3 regions of the Burkholderia sp. 22PA0099 genome follow, and region 1 is predicted to be linked to each of the others. Evidence: riboswitches for the same ligand, from Rfam matches in the RefSeq annotation. Region 1 holds a riboswitch; each other region holds the start of a gene.
The links. A riboswitch is a leader RNA that binds a small molecule or an ion and turns the genes downstream of it on or off. The one in region 1 is predicted to bind glycine.
Positions count from the first base shown of each region.

Region 2: another riboswitch for glycine. It lies ahead of AB4851_RS10185 (ketopantoate reductase family protein); the one in region 1 lies ahead of gcvT (glycine cleavage system aminomethyltransferase GcvT).
Region 3: another riboswitch for glycine. It lies ahead of AB4851_RS23145 (D-amino acid dehydrogenase); the one in region 1 lies ahead of gcvT (glycine cleavage system aminomethyltransferase GcvT).

Region 1 is NZ_CP163165.1:129,572-135,352, reverse strand. It holds gene gcvP (aminomethyl-transferring glycine dehydrogenase) at 1-828, opposite strand, end outside; gene gcvH (glycine cleavage system protein GcvH) at 892-1,272, opposite strand; gene gcvT (glycine cleavage system aminomethyltransferase GcvT) at 1,332-2,450, opposite strand; glycine riboswitch at 2,547-2,670, opposite strand; glycine riboswitch at 2,705-2,807, opposite strand; gene AB4851_RS15825 (hypothetical protein) at 3,556-3,963, opposite strand; gene AB4851_RS15820 (oxidoreductase) at 4,138-5,190, opposite strand; gene AB4851_RS15815 (UvrD-helicase domain-containing protein) at 5,463-5,781, shown strand, end outside.
Region 2 is NZ_CP163164.1:2,273,267-2,279,047, forward strand. It holds gene adh (aldehyde dehydrogenase) at 1-320, opposite strand, end outside; gene AB4851_RS10175 (AraC family ligand binding domain-containing protein) at 702-1,538, shown strand; gene AB4851_RS10180 (threonine aldolase family protein) at 1,617-2,714, shown strand; glycine riboswitch at 2,855-2,944, shown strand; glycine riboswitch at 2,949-3,040, shown strand; gene AB4851_RS10185 (ketopantoate reductase family protein) at 3,076-4,329, shown strand; gene AB4851_RS10190 (pyridoxal phosphate-dependent decarboxylase family protein) at 4,429-5,781, opposite strand, start outside.
Region 3 is NZ_CP163165.1:1,695,495-1,701,275, forward strand. It holds gene AB4851_RS23140 (YadA family autotransporter adhesin) at 1-1,657, opposite strand, end outside; glycine riboswitch at 2,017-2,111, shown strand; gene AB4851_RS23145 (D-amino acid dehydrogenase) at 2,268-3,473, shown strand; gene AB4851_RS23150 (hypothetical protein) at 3,527-3,751, shown strand; gene AB4851_RS23155 (helix-turn-helix transcriptional regulator) at 3,748-4,668, shown strand; gene AB4851_RS23160 (glutathione S-transferase family protein) at 4,616-5,368, shown strand; gene AB4851_RS23165 (SDR family oxidoreductase) at 5,601-5,781, shown strand, end outside.

The DNA of each region.
Region 1 (5,781 bases):
CGCGCCCCATTCGCCCGGCGGCGTCAGCACCGTCAGCGCGAGCAGGTCGGCCGCCACCACCACGTGGCCGCCGGCCGCGTGCACGGCTTCGGTCAGCGCGCGGTAGTCGCGCACGTCGCCGTCCACGCCCGGGTATTGCAGCAGCACGCCGAACGCGTTGGCCTCGGCGGCTTGCGCGGCCGGGCCGGTGACGATTTCGATGCCGACCGGCACGGCGCGCGTGCGAATCACTTCGAGCGTTTGCGGCAGCACGTCGTCGGCCACGAAGAAGCGGTTCGACTTCGGCTTGCCGTTGCGTTGCAGCAGCGTCATCGCCTCGGCGGCGGCGGTGGCCTCGTCGAGCAGCGAGGCGTTCGAGATGGCGAGGCCGGTGAGGTCGGTCACCATTTGCTGGAAGTTCAGCAGCGCTTCGAGGCGGCCTTGCGAGATTTCGGGCTGGTACGGCGTGTAGGCCGTGTACCAGGCCGGATTTTCGAGCACGTTACGCAGGATCACGGCCGGCGTATGCGCGTTGTAATAGCCCTGGCCGATGAAGGTCCGGAACACCTGGTTCTGATTCGCCAGCTCGCGCAGCGCGGCGAGCGCTTCCGCTTCGCTTTTCGGCTGCGTGAACGGGCCGAGCGGCAGCGTTTCGTCGCGGCGGATCGCGGCGGGAATCACCGCATCCATCAGCGCCGCGCGCGACGCGAAGCCGAGCGTGTCGAGCATCGCCTGCTGGCTGGCGGCGTCGGGGCCGATATGGCGTTCGGCGAACGCGTCGTGCGTTTCGAGCGCGGCGAGCGAGAGGGGCGTGCGGTTCATCAGGTGATCCGGATGGTCGAGCTTCATGGCATGTCCTGCGGGGTGGCGGCGCGCACCGGAGCCGGGCGCGCCGCGCGGGTCGTAAAACGCTTAGTCGATCAGCTTGGTGTACGCGGCTGCGTCGATCAGCTTGTCGGTGCTGGCGCCGGGGGCGAGCTTGATCTTGAAGAGCCAGGCTTCGTAGGCGTCTTCGTTGACCGATTCCGGCGTGTCGATCGCGTCGGCGTTGACGGCGAGGATCTCGCCCGATACCGGCGAGTAGATGTCGGAAGCGGCCTTGACCGATTCGACGACGCCGACTGCTTCGCCTTCCTTGAACTGCTTGCCGACTTCCGGGAGTTCGAGGAAGACGATGTCGCCGAGCGTGCTCTGCGCGTGATCGGTGATGCCGACCGTCAGCGTGCCGTCAGCTTCGGTGCGGATCCATTCGTGTTCGTCGGTGTATTTCAGATCGGCCGGGACGTTGCTCATCGGATGCTCCTGATTGGGTTTTGTGCGTTGAAGTTCGCCGTGCGCGCGGGAGGGGGCCGTCAGACGGCCAGCACCTTGCCGTTGCGCACGAACGGGAGTTTTACCACGCGCGCGGGAAGGTTTTTGTCCCGGATTTGCACCTGCACCGCATCGCCCGCCGATACGCCGGCCGGCACGCGCGCGAACGCGATCGATTCCTGCATGGTGGGCGAGAAGGTGCCGCTCGTGATCTCGCCTTCGCCGTGCGCGGTGACGACCTTCTGGTGGGCGCGCAGCACGCCGCCGGCCTTGCCGTTTTCCTTCAGCAGGATCAGGCCGACGAAGGCGGCGCGCTGGCCGTTGGCTTCGAGCGCGGCGCGGCCGACGAAATCGCGCGGGGCGGCGAGGTCGACCGTCCAGGCCAGGCCCGCGTCGAGCGGCGAGACGGTGTCGTCCATGTCCTGGCCGTAGAGGTTCATGCCGGCTTCGAGGCGCAGCGTGTCGCGCGCGCCGAGCCCGGCCGGGCGCACGCCCTGGGCGACCAGCGCATTCCACAGCGCTTCGACGTGGCTGGCCGGCACGATGATCTCGAAGCCGTCCTCGCCCGTGTAGCCGGTGCGGGCAACGGTGAGGTCGCCGAACGGCGTGCCGGCGACCTGCGCGGCGTTGAACGGCTTCAGTTCGCTGGTGGCGGCGCGGGCGGCGGGAATCGTGTCCCAGGCCTTGGCGCGCGCGTTCGGGCCTTGCACGGCGACGATCGCCAGCTCGCGGCGCGGCGTGATCTCGAGGCCGAAGCCGCCGTCGGCGTTCAGGCGCGCGAACCAGGCGAGATCTTTCTCGGCGGTGCCGGCGTTGACCACCACGCGGAAGAAGTTTTCGGTGAAGTAATAGACGATCAGGTCGTCGATCACGCCGCCTTCCGGGTTCAGCAGGCACGAATAGAGCGCCTTGCCCGGGGTTTGCAGCTTGCCGACGTGGTTGGCGATGGCGTGCTCGAAGAACGCGCGCACGCGCTCGCCGCGGAAATCGACGACGCACATGTGCGACACGTCGAACATGCCCGCATCGGTGCGCACGGCACGGTGCTCGTCGAGCTGGGAGCCGTAGTTCACGGGCATGTCCCAGCCGCCGAAATCGACCATGCGGGCATTGAGCGCCGTATGCGCGGCGTGAAGCGGGGTGTGTTTGAGTGCGGTCATCGGGGCCTCGGGGTTCCGTCCGCGCGGGTGCGCGAGCGTGACAACGATCTGGCAATTCGCGGGATGCACGGGCGACACGACGCCAGTGAATCCTTGCCAAGCCCCTCTGTCCTTGGTACCTGAGAGATTGCGCGGCCGTGACCGGCCTGCGCGCGCCCCTTCGGTGGGCAGCTTGCCGGTGCGTTCGCACGGGCTACTGCCGCTCTCCAGAGTTCGAAACGCGCGACGCGCCGCATTGGCGGCGCGCACGGTGTTTCGACGCGGTCGGTCCTTTTGCCTGAGAGTTTGCGGGTGTGCCCCTTCGGCGGCGCGGCGAGCCGATGTACCGGCTGCTGCGCGCTCTCCCGACGCGTGCCGGCGAATGTACGCGAGGCCCAACGGCTTGTCAATTTGCGCAAATTCATGTCGCCTGGCGGCAGGCGGATGTCGCACGCCTGCGTGGCGAGGCTGGGGATAAGCCGGTGGACAAGGTGTGGAACGGCAGGGGGTAACCGGCTGTTCGGCTGTGGAAAATCGTGTGGATGACTACGTGGGCAAGCGCGGGATTTGCTGGGGATAAGCGGTGGGCAGGCGGTGGATAACGGGTGGGTAAGCAGGGGCGAAGTGTGGGATAAGGCGGTGGATAACCGGGTGGAAAAGCGCTGAAAAAGCTGTGGAAAGGGGGCCGGAAAACCGTGGGATAAGCGGTGGGCAACTGCCCGTTCGCGGTGGACAAGCCTTGGGATAACCGGTGGGCGAGCGGTGAACAAGTCGCGCGGAGCGGGCTCCGGGAGCGCCGCGCGAGGCCGCGCCATGGCGGCTTGCGGGATGAAACGGAGAGGGAGAAAGCCGGGCGCGGAGCCGACGGCGCGCCGCGCGGTGCCGCGCCATGGCGGCTTGCGAGATGAACGGAGAGGGAGAAAGCCGGGCGCGGAGCCGACGGCGCGCCGCGCGAGGCCGCGCCATGGCGGCTTGCGAGATGAACGGAGAGGGAAAAGCCGGGCGCGGAGCCGACGGCGCGCCACGCGATGCCGCGTCACGGCGGCTTGCGAGATGAAACGAAGACGGAGAAAGAACGGCGCGGAGCCGGCGGCGCACGTCGCGCTCACCCGCCCACACCCACCGCTTACACGCCGATCGCGCGCGCGGCCGTATCGAGTTCCTGGTTCAGCACGCGCTGTTCGTCGGCGGTCAGGCCGCCGCCGTGCTGGGCGCTCATGTCGTTCGCTTCCTGGCGGATCACGTCGAGCCGGCGATGCAGCGCGCGGCCTTGCGGGGGCGGATAGGCGCCACCCGTCACGCGCGAATCGATGCGCCCGCCGAGGCTGTCGATCCGGGCCAGGATGTCGTTCATGCGCTCGACGCCCACCGGCGGCGGCGCCGGTTGCGGCGGGGGCGGCAGCGTCGGCTGGACGGGGGCCGGTTGAACGGGGCGCGGACGCGGCGTCCATCGCTTCGGCGGCGGCGTGACCACGCACGCGGCCAGCGAGGCGACGAGGGCGGCGCCGAGGGCCGTACGGATCAACCGTTGCATGAATCGTTCTCCTTGTGGCGGATCGGTGAGGCGCGAATGCGGGTGCGGCGTGCCGAAAACGAAGCCGGCCCTCTCGGGGCCGGCCGTTTTAAGCACGATTGAGACTATTCCTAAGTCAGTTCGGGTTCCCGAGACTTTTGTAACGGTTTGTACCGGCGAGCGCGTACGCCGGTGTCAAAACGTTTCGCGCACGAACGGCAGGCGGCGGCCTTCGCGCTCGCTGCGATCGGCCAGCTCGATGATCGCCATCACGTCGACGGCATCCTGGGCCGTCACCGGGAACGGCGCGCGATCGTGGATCGAGGCAGCCAGCGCGCGGTAGAACTCGGCGTACTGACCGTCGAGCGTGGGCACCGGGCGTTCCGTCTCGACGTCGCCGTCGAGCAGATGCAGCACGCCGGGGTGGTTGCCGCCGCCGAATTCGACGTCGTCGGGCGTCAGGCCCGCCTTGAGTTGATCTTCCTGCGTGTCCAGCCCGAACTTCTGATAGCCGCCGCGCGTGCCGAGCACGGTGAAGCGCGCCGGCTCGATCGCCGCGAGCGCGCTCGCGTGCAGCGCCACTTCCTTGTCCGGATAGCCGAGCACCAGGTGGATCAGGTCGGCGGCCTCCGAGCCGTCGCGGCGCGCGCGCACCGTCGCGCTGACCGTGTCCGGCGCGCCGAACAGCGCCAGCGCCTGGTCGATCAGGTGCGGGCCGAGATCGAACAGCAGGCCGCCGCCGCGCGTCGCGTCCTCGCGCCAGCGCTGGCGGATCTGCGGGCGGAAGCGGTCGAAGTGCGATTCGAACCAGGTGATGCGGCCCAGTTCGCCGCTCGCGACGAGCTGGCGAACGGTGAGGAAATCGCCGTCCCAGCGGCGGTTGTGGAACGGCGCGAACACCAGCCCGCGGTCCGCCGCGAGCCGCGCCAGCGTGCGCGCCTCGGCCGAACTCAGCGTGACCGGCTTGTCGACCACCACGTGCTTGCCCGCTTCCAGCGTGCGGCGGGCCAGATCGAAGTGGGTGTCGTTCGGCGTGGCGATCACCACGCATTCGACGTCGGCGTGCGCGAGCAGCGCCTCGAAATCGGCCACCACGGCCGCCTGCGGATAGGCGGCGCGCGCCTTCTCGGGCTGCCCGGTGGCGATCGCCGCGACCGTGGTGCGGCCGCTGTGCGCGATCACGGGCGCGTGGAACGTCGCGCCGGCGAAACCGAAACCCATCAGACCTACTTTCAGCAAAGAAGCCATAAGCGAATCCTGTCAGCGAGCGAGATCAAACGAGCGGCTATTGTGGCACGGCGAAGCGGGGCGCGAACACGCCGGCACGCCGGGTGGGCGGTAGCCCGATTCGTTGTCCGGCCCCATTTTGGCGTCACGATCGGCACGCAGGCGGCGTGTTAACATGCGGCCTCCCGCGTCCGTCGTATTCCGATCCGCGCAGCCTCCGGCGGCGCGCACCGCGCCCTGTTCGAAGGCGCGGCGGCGGCGCCGCCATCCGCATCTCCAGTCCGTCAGCCACCATGTCCGCAGGTCTCAATGCCGCTCAAAACGAAGCGGTGCGCTATCTCGACGGCCCCTGTCTCGTGCTCGCCGGCGCCGGCAGCGGCAAGACGCGGGTGATCACCCAGAAGATCGCCCATCTGATCGAGAACAAGGGGTTCGAGCCGCGCCATATCGCGGCCGTCACGTTCACCAACAAGGCCGCCGCCGAAATGCGCGAGCGCGTCGGCAAGCTGCTCGAAGGCAAGACGCTGACCACGCCCGGCAAGGAAGGCCGCAAGGTGCCCGTGAATCAACTCACGGTGTGCACGTTCCACTCGCTCGGCGTGCAGATCCTGC
Region 2 (5,781 bases), on a different replicon from region 1:
CCGTTGTCGATCGTTTCCGCAACCGCGAGACGTTCGAGATTGTCCTGCATCCGGTCGGCGATCCGGTGCAATACCAGTGCGCGTTCGGCGGGTGAGATCGCCGCCCAAGCCGCTTTGGCACCGTGCGCTGCGTCCAACGCCAGTTCGACATCTTCTGCCTGAGAGCGTGGTACGTCGCAAAGCGGCTGGCCGGTAATTGGGGATACATTGGTGAAGTATTCACCGGCAACGGGCGGAACCCATTGTCCACCGATGAAATTGTCATACTTGCGCCGGTATGGGAACGAGGTCGTCAGGTGTTCGAGGTCAGCATGATTCATGGAAGTGTCTCGCTTGGAATGAGAGGGACGCTGGACAGAAACCGTCCGTGCCACGGCCTGCTTAAAGCGGTGCCAGGTCGTAGTCGGGGGCCGTCCGTTACGGTTGCGTGGAGCGGCGCACGCGCATCGAAGCGCGGCCGTCCAGGTATCGTCGCGGCTTCCAAGTGATAGGAGATGGACAAAATTGCGGTTTTGTACAAAAAACGGGGCCGCGTGCCGCCGTTAGGGGCGTGATGAGCCCATGATTCGCAGCATTGACGATTATTTAGATGTAGCTACAATCAATGCGTCCGGTTTGCTCGACAGGGCAAGGCGCGAATGCACCGCGGCACCTGTTCCTGCCGGATGATCCCCGGACACCACCGACTATGGGTCACGACCATGGATACAGCACATCCATCCCGATCGAACCAGGCAAAATTTTGGCGCGAGCCTGGCTTTGCCGACGCCGAACTGATGACAGCCAGCTATCGCACGCATCGGTTCCCGCCGCATGCGCACGACGAGTTTGCGATCGGCGTGATCGAACGCGGTGCACAGGCGTTTCTCGAGGGCCGTGGCCGAAGGCTGATCATGCCGCAGGGCGCGATCTGCGTGATCAATCCGGGGCAGCTTCATGAGGGGCGTCCAGCGGTCGAAGGCGGTTGGGATTACCGCATGGTGTATGTATCGACGTCGGGCCTGCTCGGACTGTTGCGGGACGCGGACGGTGCGCCACAGCGGTCCGTGCATTTTCCCGACGTCGTAATGGACGACCCCGACACGATGCGGTTGTTTCGCGCTGCGCACATTTGCTCCGAATCCGATGACGCCAGCCAGCTTGAAAGAACATCCCGGCTTACCGCCGCGATGGCCCAACTCGTGCTGAGACACGCGTCGGCGACGCATCGGCCATCCGCCGGGGGCGCGATGCCCGGGGCAGTGCGCCGGGCGCGCGACTATATCGATGCCCATTTCGTGGATAACCCGTCGCTCGATGCCATCGCCCAGGTGGCGGGTATGAGCGCTTATCACCTGCTGCGCGAGTTCAAGAAGTCGGTCGGGGTCGCGCCTCATGCGTATCTGGTGCAGCGTCGTGTTGCATTGGCCAAACATCGCGTGCTCCGTGGCGTACCGTTGCGACAGGTCGCCATCGATGTCGGCTACTGCGATCAAGGGCACTTGAGTCGGGAGTTCAGTCGTTTTTTCGGCGTGCCGCCCGGTATCGCCCGGCAGTAAATCAGCAAGTTTGTCCAAATCGCCGGCCGGTGCGTGGCCGAAGCTGTGCTCACCATCCACCTTATCCGGGAGCACAGCATGATCGATTTACGAAGTGACACCTGCAGCCAGCCGACTCAGGCCATGCGTCAGGCCATCGCCAACGCGCCGGTCGGCGACGACGTGTATGGCGACGATCCGACCGTCAAGGCACTTGAGCGAGAAGTCGCGGAATTGCTGGGCAAGGAAGACGCGGTGTACATGGTGACCGGCACGATGACCAATCAGGTCGCGATCCGCACCCATACGGAACCGGGCGACGCGGTTCTCTTCGATCAGAATGCGCACGTCTATATTCTTGAAGGCGGCGCGCCGGCAGCGTTCTCCGGGGTACTCCCGCGCCTGCTGCCCGGTGTGCGCGGCGTCTTCACGCCGGACGACGTAGCGAATGCGCTCGGCGTGTCGCATCGATTTTTCCCCACCACGATTCCTGCCCCGATCAAGCTGCTCTGTGTGGAAAACACCCACAACATCGGTGGCGGCAAGGTGTGGCCGATCGAGCAGCTGCAGGCCGTTTGCGAGCTTGGCCGGCAGCGCGGCCTCGCACTGCACCTGGATGGCGCGAGGCTCTGGCATGCGACAGCCGCCACCGGGATTCCCGAGCGCGAATACGCACGCCATTTCGACTCGGTCAGCGTGTGCTTTTCGAAAGGGCTCGGCGCGCCCGTGGGTTCGGCGCTGGCTGGCTCTCGTGATTTCATCGCGCGCGCGCGTCGTTTCAAGCAGCAGATCGGTGGCGGGTTCCGCCAGGCCGGGATCGTCGCGGCCGGCGCGTTGCACGCACTGCGCCATCACCGTGAGCGGCTTCATGAGGATCACGAACATGCGCGCATGCTGGCCAACGGCATCGCGGGCCAACCCGGCATTTCCCTCGATGTGTCCACGGTCGAAACGAACATCGTGAGGTTCGGCATATCGTCGCTCCCGGCCGGTGAATTCGTCGAGCGGCTTTACGAAAAGGGGCTGCATGTCCTGCCGTCCGGTGCGGACGGCGTTCGCGCGATCCCTTACCTGAACATCACCCGCGATCAGGTGCAGGAGGCGATCGATATTATCTCGGCCGTCGCGCAGGCCAATGCGCATACGGCCGGCGGCAACGTCGCCCGCGACAACGTATCGTCACGCGCCGGATACTGACCCGGCGGTCGAGAGGCACGACTGAACGACTATTTGAATAGGAATACTTGAGATTGGGGGTGGAACCGACACGCGGTAATGGATTTCCCGTTGCCGAATTATGGCGCACGCCGTTCAGGGTAAATTGGCAATCGTTCTATTCGTGCATCACGGGAGAGACCGCTTGAGCGAGCGGCACCGACGGAGCAACCGCCCCGGAAACTCTCAAGCAAAAAGACCGTGATGCAAGAACGCTCTGGAGAGTGGCGCCTCGCCCGCCCACCGAAGGGGAGCCACCGCCGTGGCGCAATCCGGGCGGTGGCGAAACTCTCAGGTAAATGGACAGATGGGGCATCGGCGCCGGCGGCGGTTGTCGTCGGCGATGCTCAATTCGATCTGGACCATCACATGTCACGAATCGCCATCATCGGCGCCGGCATTACCGGCGTCACGATTCGAGCGGCACCGCTATCGCGTCGGTGATCGGCGCCGATTGATTGAACCGCACATGTCGTTGTTGAAGACATCGACGGCTAGGCATGTCTCCGATATCTGGCTGGAATACTACTTTAATAGTAGTATTCCAGCCGCGGCGATGATCGCGCTCGAAGCCGTGCAGCGAGCGCCAAGCCGCATGTCACGCTGTCCGGCATACCGGCTGCGTACAGGACAACGATTCGATGGCGGAGATATGAGCAATCATCATGAAGGGCTTCGGGTTCTGATCCTCGGTGCTGGCGCGCTGGGCGGCTACTATGGCTCGCGTCTGATCCAGGCGGGCGCGAACGTGACGTTTCTCGTGCGCCCGAACCGCGCGGCCGCCTTGGTTCGCGATGGCCTGCGCGTGTCGAGCGCGCTGGGGGATTTCGGTGCGGCGGTCAATGCCGTGACCGCGGATGCGGTGGAGCCGGGCTACGACCTGGTCTTGCTGACCTGCAAGGCTTACGACCTCGACGACGCGCTGGATTCGCTGGCGCCCGCGCTCGCCGGCACGACCGGTGTGCTCGCATTGCTGAACGGCATGGCGGTGTACGACACGCTGGACCGTCGCGTCGGGCGGGAACGGGTGCTGGGCGGCGTGTCCTATATCGCCGCGTCGCTCGCAGAGGACGGCCATGTCGTGCACACCGGCAGTCAGGACAAACTGATTGTCGGTGCGCGCCATCCGCTGCAGCGCGATCTGGTGCGCCGCTTCCACGCGGCGATCGCATCCACGCCGGGTTTGCGCGTGGCGTCGGAGCGGGTCGAAGCCGACCTATGGCAGAAGTGGGTGATGTTGTGCTCGGGCGCCGCCGCGACCTGCCTGATGCGCGGGCGCTTGTGCGATATCTTGCGGACGGCGGATGGCAAGGGCGTGATCGAGGCGCTGCTCGACGAATCGCTTGCCGTGGCCGCGGCGGAGGGGTTCGGCCTCGGCGAGCAGGCGGTGAGCGGCGTTCGCGGTTTCCTGCTCGACCCGGATTCGACCTGGGCCGCGTCGATGATGCGCGACATCGCGCGGCGCGCGCCGCGCATCGAGTCCGACGCGATCGTGGGCGACATGATCGCCCGCGCGGCGCGCCATCGGATCGAGACACCGTATTTGCGAACCGCCTTTGCACATCTGCAAACTTATGCGCTTCAGGGTACGAACTGAGGCGTGCGGTCATTCGGGCGTGTCGCGGTCGGCATTGTCGCCTCGTCGATACGCCCGGTGATTGAGCAGGGGCGGTAGCGCCGCATGACTTGCCGGTGATCAGGCCGTGTCGCGTGCGCTCCGAAGCAGCGCGATGGTCCTGTCGATATCCGCATCTTCGGTGCGCCACGACGATACGCTGAGGCGGAATGCAGGGCGCCCGTCCCACACCGCCGGCCCGAACCAGGCTTCACCCGAGCTTTCAACGGCCTGCCGGATCGCAGCAGTCTGCGCATCGTTTTCTCCCCGAACCAATACCTGGTTGAGGACAACGCGATTCAGCACGTCGAAACCGGCATCGCGCAACCCGTGCGCCAATCTGGTCGCCTGGGCGCAATGACGTTCCACCATCGCGGCCACGCCTTGCTGGCCGAGCGTGCGCAGCGCGGCCCAAATCGTGATGCCGCGAGGGCGTCGGGAGAATTCGAGCGTGAGGTTCTTCTGGGCCAGGCGCGAGCCGGTGGCGTAGACGGCATCGCTGCTCAAGGTTTCCGCCAATGCGTCGGGATCGCGGCAGATCGCCATCGCGCAGTCGTAGGGCGTATTCAGCCACTTGTGCCCGTCCGTGGTCCAGCTGTCCGCGAGTTCCACACCGTCCGTATGGTGCCGCAACGCCTGCGATGCCCGCGCCCACAAGCCGAACGCGCCATCCACGTGTACCCATGCGCCTTGCGCCTTTGCCTTCGGAATGAGCGCTGCGAACGGATCGAATTCGCCGGTGTTGACCTCGCCGGCCTGCAGGCAAAGGATGGTGTTGGCGTCGAGTTCGGGCAGGCGCTCGGGATCGACGCGGCCGTGCGCGTCAGTGGCCGCCGGAATGACCTGCTCCGTGCCGAAGCCGAGCACCCGCAACGCCTTGAGCACCACCACGTGAATCCGCGCCGATACCACCACGCGGATTTGCGGCGCACCGTACAGCCCCTTCGTGTCGAGATCCCATCCGGCCCGCTTGAGCAAGGCGCGCCGCGCGGCCGCCAGGCAACTCAGCCCGCATGCCGTGGCCGACGTGCCGAAGCCGACGGCGCTGCCTCGCGGCAGATCGAGCGCCTCGAGCAGCCAGTTGCCGGCCACTGCCTCGATGCGCGCACTGACGGGCGATGCCATGGCCAGCGGCGCGCCCTGATCCCACGCCATCATCAGCCGCTCGGCCGCGGCCGCGCCCGGCAACGACGCTCCCACGACGAAACCGAAATAGCGCGGCCCGTTCGAGGCCACCGTGGCGGGCGAGCCGATGTCGTCGAGCAGCGCCAGCGTATCGTGCGCGGAGCGTCCCTGTTCGGGGAGCGGTTCGTCGAACGCGGCCAAGGCCGCGAGCGCCTCCGGCGTGGGAAAGACACGCCGGGTTTCGACCGACTCGAGATAGTGAGCCGCGCGCTGATCGGCGTCGGCGAGCAGGGCAATTTCGCCGGCTTT
Region 3 (5,781 bases), 1.6 Mb from region 1:
CGGCCGCATCCTTGCGGTAGCCGTCCACATCCGAACGCAGCTGGCCGACCTGCTGGTTCGTGTAGGCGTTGGCGCGCTGCACGCCGTTGTCGACAGCCGAGTTCAACTGGCCGACGTTCGCCGCGTCCGTGTCCGCCACACCGGCCGCGACGTTGGTCACGCGCTGGCCGGCACCGTCGACGGGGCCGCCGTTACCCGCATCCCGGCCGGTATTGCCGGTATTGCCGGCATAGCCCGTGCTCGCCAGGGCATCGACCCGCGAGGTCAGCTCGAACAGTTGGCCGCCGTTCACGGCGTCGGTGCTGTTCGCCGCGATGCGGCCTGCCGCGACGTTCGTGAGCGCCACCGTCTGCGCCGCGCCGATCCCGCCGAGCGTGACCATGCCGCGGTTCGAGCCGGCGTCGTACACGAGCGCGTCGAGCGTCGAGCCGTCGCTGCCCACCAGGCCGGCCTGCTTCAGTTGCGCGACGTTCACCGCGTCGGTGTCGGCGGTGCCGGCCGCGACGTTGGTGATCTGGCGTTCGGCGCCCGCCGCGCCCACCGAGACGGTGTTGGCGCGATTGGCGACGCTGCCCTGGCCGAGTGCGACGGCGTTGGTGGCGCCGGCTTGCACTTGCGCGCCGAAGCCGATCGCGGTGCCGTTGAGTTCCGATACCGTGCTGTTCGCGCCCAACGCGGTCGATTGGACCGTGGCGGCGTTTGCGAGTGCACCGATCGCGGTGCCCGAGCCGATTGCGTGCGCTTGATAACCGAGTGCCGACGCGGGATTGCCCAGACCGGTGGAGTCGGCCAGCGCCTGATCGCCGATCGCGATGTCCGCGACCTTGTTGGCGGTCGCCTTGTAGCCGACGGCCACGGCGGCTTGCGAATTCGCGGCTGCGCCGTAGCCGATCGCCGCCGCCAGCGACGAATTCGCGGTGGCGGCCGCCCCGAGCGCAACGGAGTCGTAGCTGTTGGCCGCTGCTTTCACGCCAATGGCGACCGAGCTCGAACCGGTGGTCAGCGCGCTGTTGCCGAGTGCGACCGAGTTGTAGCTGTTGGTCTGCGCGCCGTTGCCGATCGCGACGGAGTTATAGCTGTTGGCCGCTGCCTTCACGCCAATGGCGACCGAGCTGCTGCCGGCGGTGCTGGCCGCGTGACCGAGCGTCACCGAATCGGACGAGGCGCTCAGGGCGTCTTCCCCAATCGATACCGAGCTATGTCCGAGCGTCTTCGCATTGGTGCCGACCGCCACCGAATCGTAGCTGCCGCTGTTGGCATTGAGGCCCAGCGCGATCGCTCCGCCGCCACCGTTCGACAGCGAGCCCTGGCCGATGGCGATGTTGCCGGCGCTGCCCGATGCCGCTACCGCGTTGTTGCCCAGTGCGACAGCCCCGGCGCCCGAGGCGCTGGCACCCGCGCCGATCGCGCTGGCGCCTGCCGATGCGGCGATGGCGCCGTGGCCGAGGGCGGTCGAGTCGGCGCCATTCGCGGCGGCCGACGCGCCGGCTGCCACTGCGTTCGCGCCCTTGGCCGTGGCGGAATCGTCGACGGTGGCCGAGCCCTTCGCCACGAAGTAGTCGCTGGTCGAAGCGGCATGGGCTGCGTTCACGCCGCCAAACATGGCGCCGACGAGGAAGGTGGTGGTGACTGCGCGTTGGATCAGTGAGGTTTTCATGGTTCGCTCCAGTAGGTTTTAACCGATGAGTTCACTTTACAAAGTGCTGACCATCGGTGATATCTGACCGGTTTCGAACCGCATAGGACTAGTACTAAAACCGGAAAACGCCGGCGCGACGGCGATGCGGGCACCGGTGGTCGAGTCAATTCCGTACCGGCTGAATGGCGGGCGAAAGAGGCGGTCGATGCCCTGGCGGGGGCGCGAAAATCCATACCGGGGCACGCGTCGCGGGGTCGCCGTGGAGGCTTCGACGCCGTGTATCGGCAGATCGGTGTCGAGGACGAGCGCGCGGTAAGGGATATCGCGTTTTCGTTGGCCGTTCCGCATTGCGTATGGTAAGTTTGCGGTCGTTCTACACGTGCATCACGGGAGAGACCGCTTGCTCAAGTCAAGCGGCGCCGACGGAGCAACCGCCCCGGAAACTCTCAGGCAAAAGGACCGTGATGCGGGAACACTCTGGAGAGCGGCGCCTTGCGCGCCCACCGAAGGGGAGCCGCGCCGCGATGTCATGCGGGATGTGGCGAAACTCTCAGGTAAACGGACAGATGGGGCAAATGCGCCGGCGGCACGGATCGCCGGCAATGCTCAACACTGTCTGGACCATCACATGTCACGAATCGCCATCATTGGCGCCGGCATTACCGGCGTCACGACCGCCTATGCGCTCTCGCAACGCGGCCACAGCGTCACCGTCTTCGAACGGCACCGCTATGCCGCGATGGAAACCTCCTTCGCCAACGGCGGCCAGCTCTCGGCCAGCAATGCGGAAGTCTGGAACAGCCGGGCCACGGTACTGAAGGGGTTGCGGTGGATGTTCACGCGCGACGCGCCGCTGCTCCTGAACCCGCGCCCCAGTGCGCACAAGTACGGCTGGATCGCCGAATTCCTCGGGAAGATCCCGCGCTACGAAGCGAACACGATCGAGACCGTGCGGCTGGCGATCGCCGCCCGTGCCCATCTGTTCGAGATTGCGGAGCGCGAGGGCATCGAGTTCGATCACGAGCGGCGCGGTATTTTGCACTTCTATGCAACGCGCAAGGAGCACGACGCGGCCACGCGCGTGAACACCTTGCTGCGTGCAGGCGGGCTGGACCGTCGAGCGGTGACGCCGGAGGAGATGCGCGCGATCGAGCCGGCGCTTCAGGGCAGTTTCCACGGCGGATTCTTTACGGAGTCCGATTCAACCGGCGACATTCACAAATTTACCCGGGGGCTGTCGTCGGCCTGCGAGCGTCGCGGCGTGCAATTTCATTACGACACGGCGGTCGGCGGCATCGAGTCGATCGAGGGCGGCCGGATCTCGATCGCCTCCGGGCGGCAACAGGAGGTTTTCGATCGTGTCGTCATCTGCGCCGGGGTCGGCAGTAAGCAGTTCGCCGCGATGGTGGGCGACCACGTGAACGTCTATCCGGTCAAAGGGTATTCGATCACCGTGCAACTGGACGATGCACCGAGCCGCGACGGCGCGCCCTGGGTCAGCCTGCTCGACGATCGCGCGAAGATCGTGACCAGCCGTCTGGGCGCGGATCGTTTCCGGGTTGCCGGCACGGCGGAATTCAATGGCGCGAACCGGGACATTCGCGCGGATCGGATCGAGCCTTTGGTCGATTGGGTGCGCCGCTACTTTCCCGCCGTCTCGACGTCTCGCGTGGTGCCGTGGGCGGGCTTGCGGCCGATGTTGCCGAGCATGCTGCCGCGAGTGGGGCGTGGCAAGCGCCCGGGCGTCTTCTACAACACCGGGCATGGGCATCTCGGCTGGACCTTGTCGGCGGCAACGGCGGAAGCCGTGACGTCGGTGATCGGCGAGGGTTGAATTCGCGGCATTGACCGACTGCCCGGATGCGGTCCGAACCTCGCTGCGACGAGATGAGCGAATTCGCACAGAGATTGAGCGAAACCGTCGCGATCATGCCGATATTTGATGACAGAATGGCTCACGTTCCCTGGACATCAACGATACCCGCCATGATCGCTTCACCGTTCGACACCGCGCCGCGTTGCGCTCGCGCATCACGCTGCCCGCAGCCGATCGTTGCCACGCTCGAATCGCCCGTGCCGTGGCCGACGCGCTCGCTGTCGGATGTCCCATGAATGCCGACCTGTCGGCAGAGAGCGAGGCCGCCGACCGCCTCGCCGAGGCAATCCGGTTCGGAGCGGGTTCACGCAGCGTACTGTCCAGGCCCGAGGTGGGCGCGGCGGGGCATATCGTGCAACGCTCCGATCTGACCTCGCGTCGGATCGTGGTCGGTCAGGCAACGCTGATTCTCGTCGAGGAGGGCACCAAGCGGATTCGCTGGCGTGGCGGCGAGGGCGTCGCGAACCCCGGGGCGGCGTTCACGCTGCAGGCCGGTGAACGCGTCGACATCTCCAACACGCCCGGCCGAAGCGGCCTCTACCGTGCGCTCTGGATCAACTGGAGTGCGGCGCTGCTCGCGATGCCCGAGCCGGTCAGGCGCCGGCCGAGCCCGCGCGTGGCCGTGCATGCCGGCTTGGGCGACGCGTTTCGCGCATCGTTCTATCGCGCCTTCAATGGCTTGCAACCGGCCGAAGGCCTGCCGCCGGCGATCGCGGCGAGCCGTTTGCGGGAAGTGCTGCTGTGGCTCGCCGAACGCGGTTTTCATTTTTCGTCCCTGGCGTCGGCGCCGGCGTCGTTCGGCGAGCAGGTTCGCACGCTGCTTGCCGCGGATCTGTCGACGGCGTGGTCGATGGAACGCGTCGCCGACGAAATCGCAACCAGCGTGCCGACACTGCGAAGAAAGCTGGCGGCGGAGGACACATCGTTTCGCCGGCTTCAGCAGGATGTCCGCATGTCGCATGCGCTGGCGTTGCTTCAGAACACCGATGTGCCTGTACTGGAGATCGCCCTGGCCACCGGTTATGCCTCCGCATCCCGCTTCTCGGCTCGCTTCCGTGAGCGGTTCGGCTATCTGCCCACCGACGTTCGCGGACAACGCCGTGGGCGCTCGGCGTCGTTCGCCCGCCATCTCGGCGCGCCGGACGGTGTCTAGCCACCGCATCGCTCATCGCCGTCTCGCTCGCTACATTTCATACCGAGGAACACATGCCATGCTGAAAATTCATCATCTGGGTCATTCGCAATCCGAACGGATCATCTGGCTCTGCGAGGAGCTGGACCTTCCCTTCGAACTGGAGAAGTATCAACGGGATGCCGTCACACGCCTGTCGCCGCCTGAATTGAAAGCGCTGCATCCTCTCGGCGCCGCGCCGCTGGTCGAGGTCGACGGCGCGTGCCTGGCCGAATCGGCCGCGATCGTCGAATTCATCCTCGCGCGATACGGGCATGGGCGGCTGCAGTTCGATTCGTCGCATCCGGCGTTCGCGTCCTATCTCTACTGGTTTCATTTTGCCAACGGCAACCTGCAGCCGGTCATGCTTCGATCGATGACCGTGGAGCGCTGCGGATTGCCGGCCGATCATCCGGTGTTGACGTCGACCCGGGGGCGGCTCGACAAGGTGCTGCGCCTGATCGACGACCGGCTGGCGCACAGCGCCTATCTCGCCGGCGACACGTTCACGGCGGCGGACATCATGAACGTGTTTTCACTGACGACGATGCGCCTGTTTCATCCGGTCGATCTCGCGCCTTACCCCGGCATACTGGCTTACCTCCAGCGTATCGGCGCGCGGCCCGCGTATCGTCGGGCGATGGAGAAGGGCGATCCGGACCTGACGCCGTTGCTGACCTGAGCGCGCGCAACGTAGCGGCGCATCCGATATCGCATCGAGCAGGGCCACCGCAGCAACGCATCGCGCGCCTCGTCCACCCGATACCCCTGCTCGAATCGCGGCCATTGTTGCGCCGCCGACCGACTTCCCGGCCCCCTGCTACGATCCCCGTCGAGACGGCACACGAGGCGCCCGGCGCCCCGGTCAGCCCTCGCTTCTCCCCCATCCCGACGGCACGCATTGGAGACACCCCATGGATCTCGGTATCAAAGGACGCACCGCGCTGATCACCGGCGCATCGAAAGGCATCGGCCTGGCCAGCGCGATCGCGCTCGCCAGGGAAGGGTGTGCGGTGCATCTGGTGTCGTCGAACCCCGACCTGCTCGAACTGGCCCGGCGCGAAGTCGAGGCGGCCGGCGAGGTGACGGTGCGCG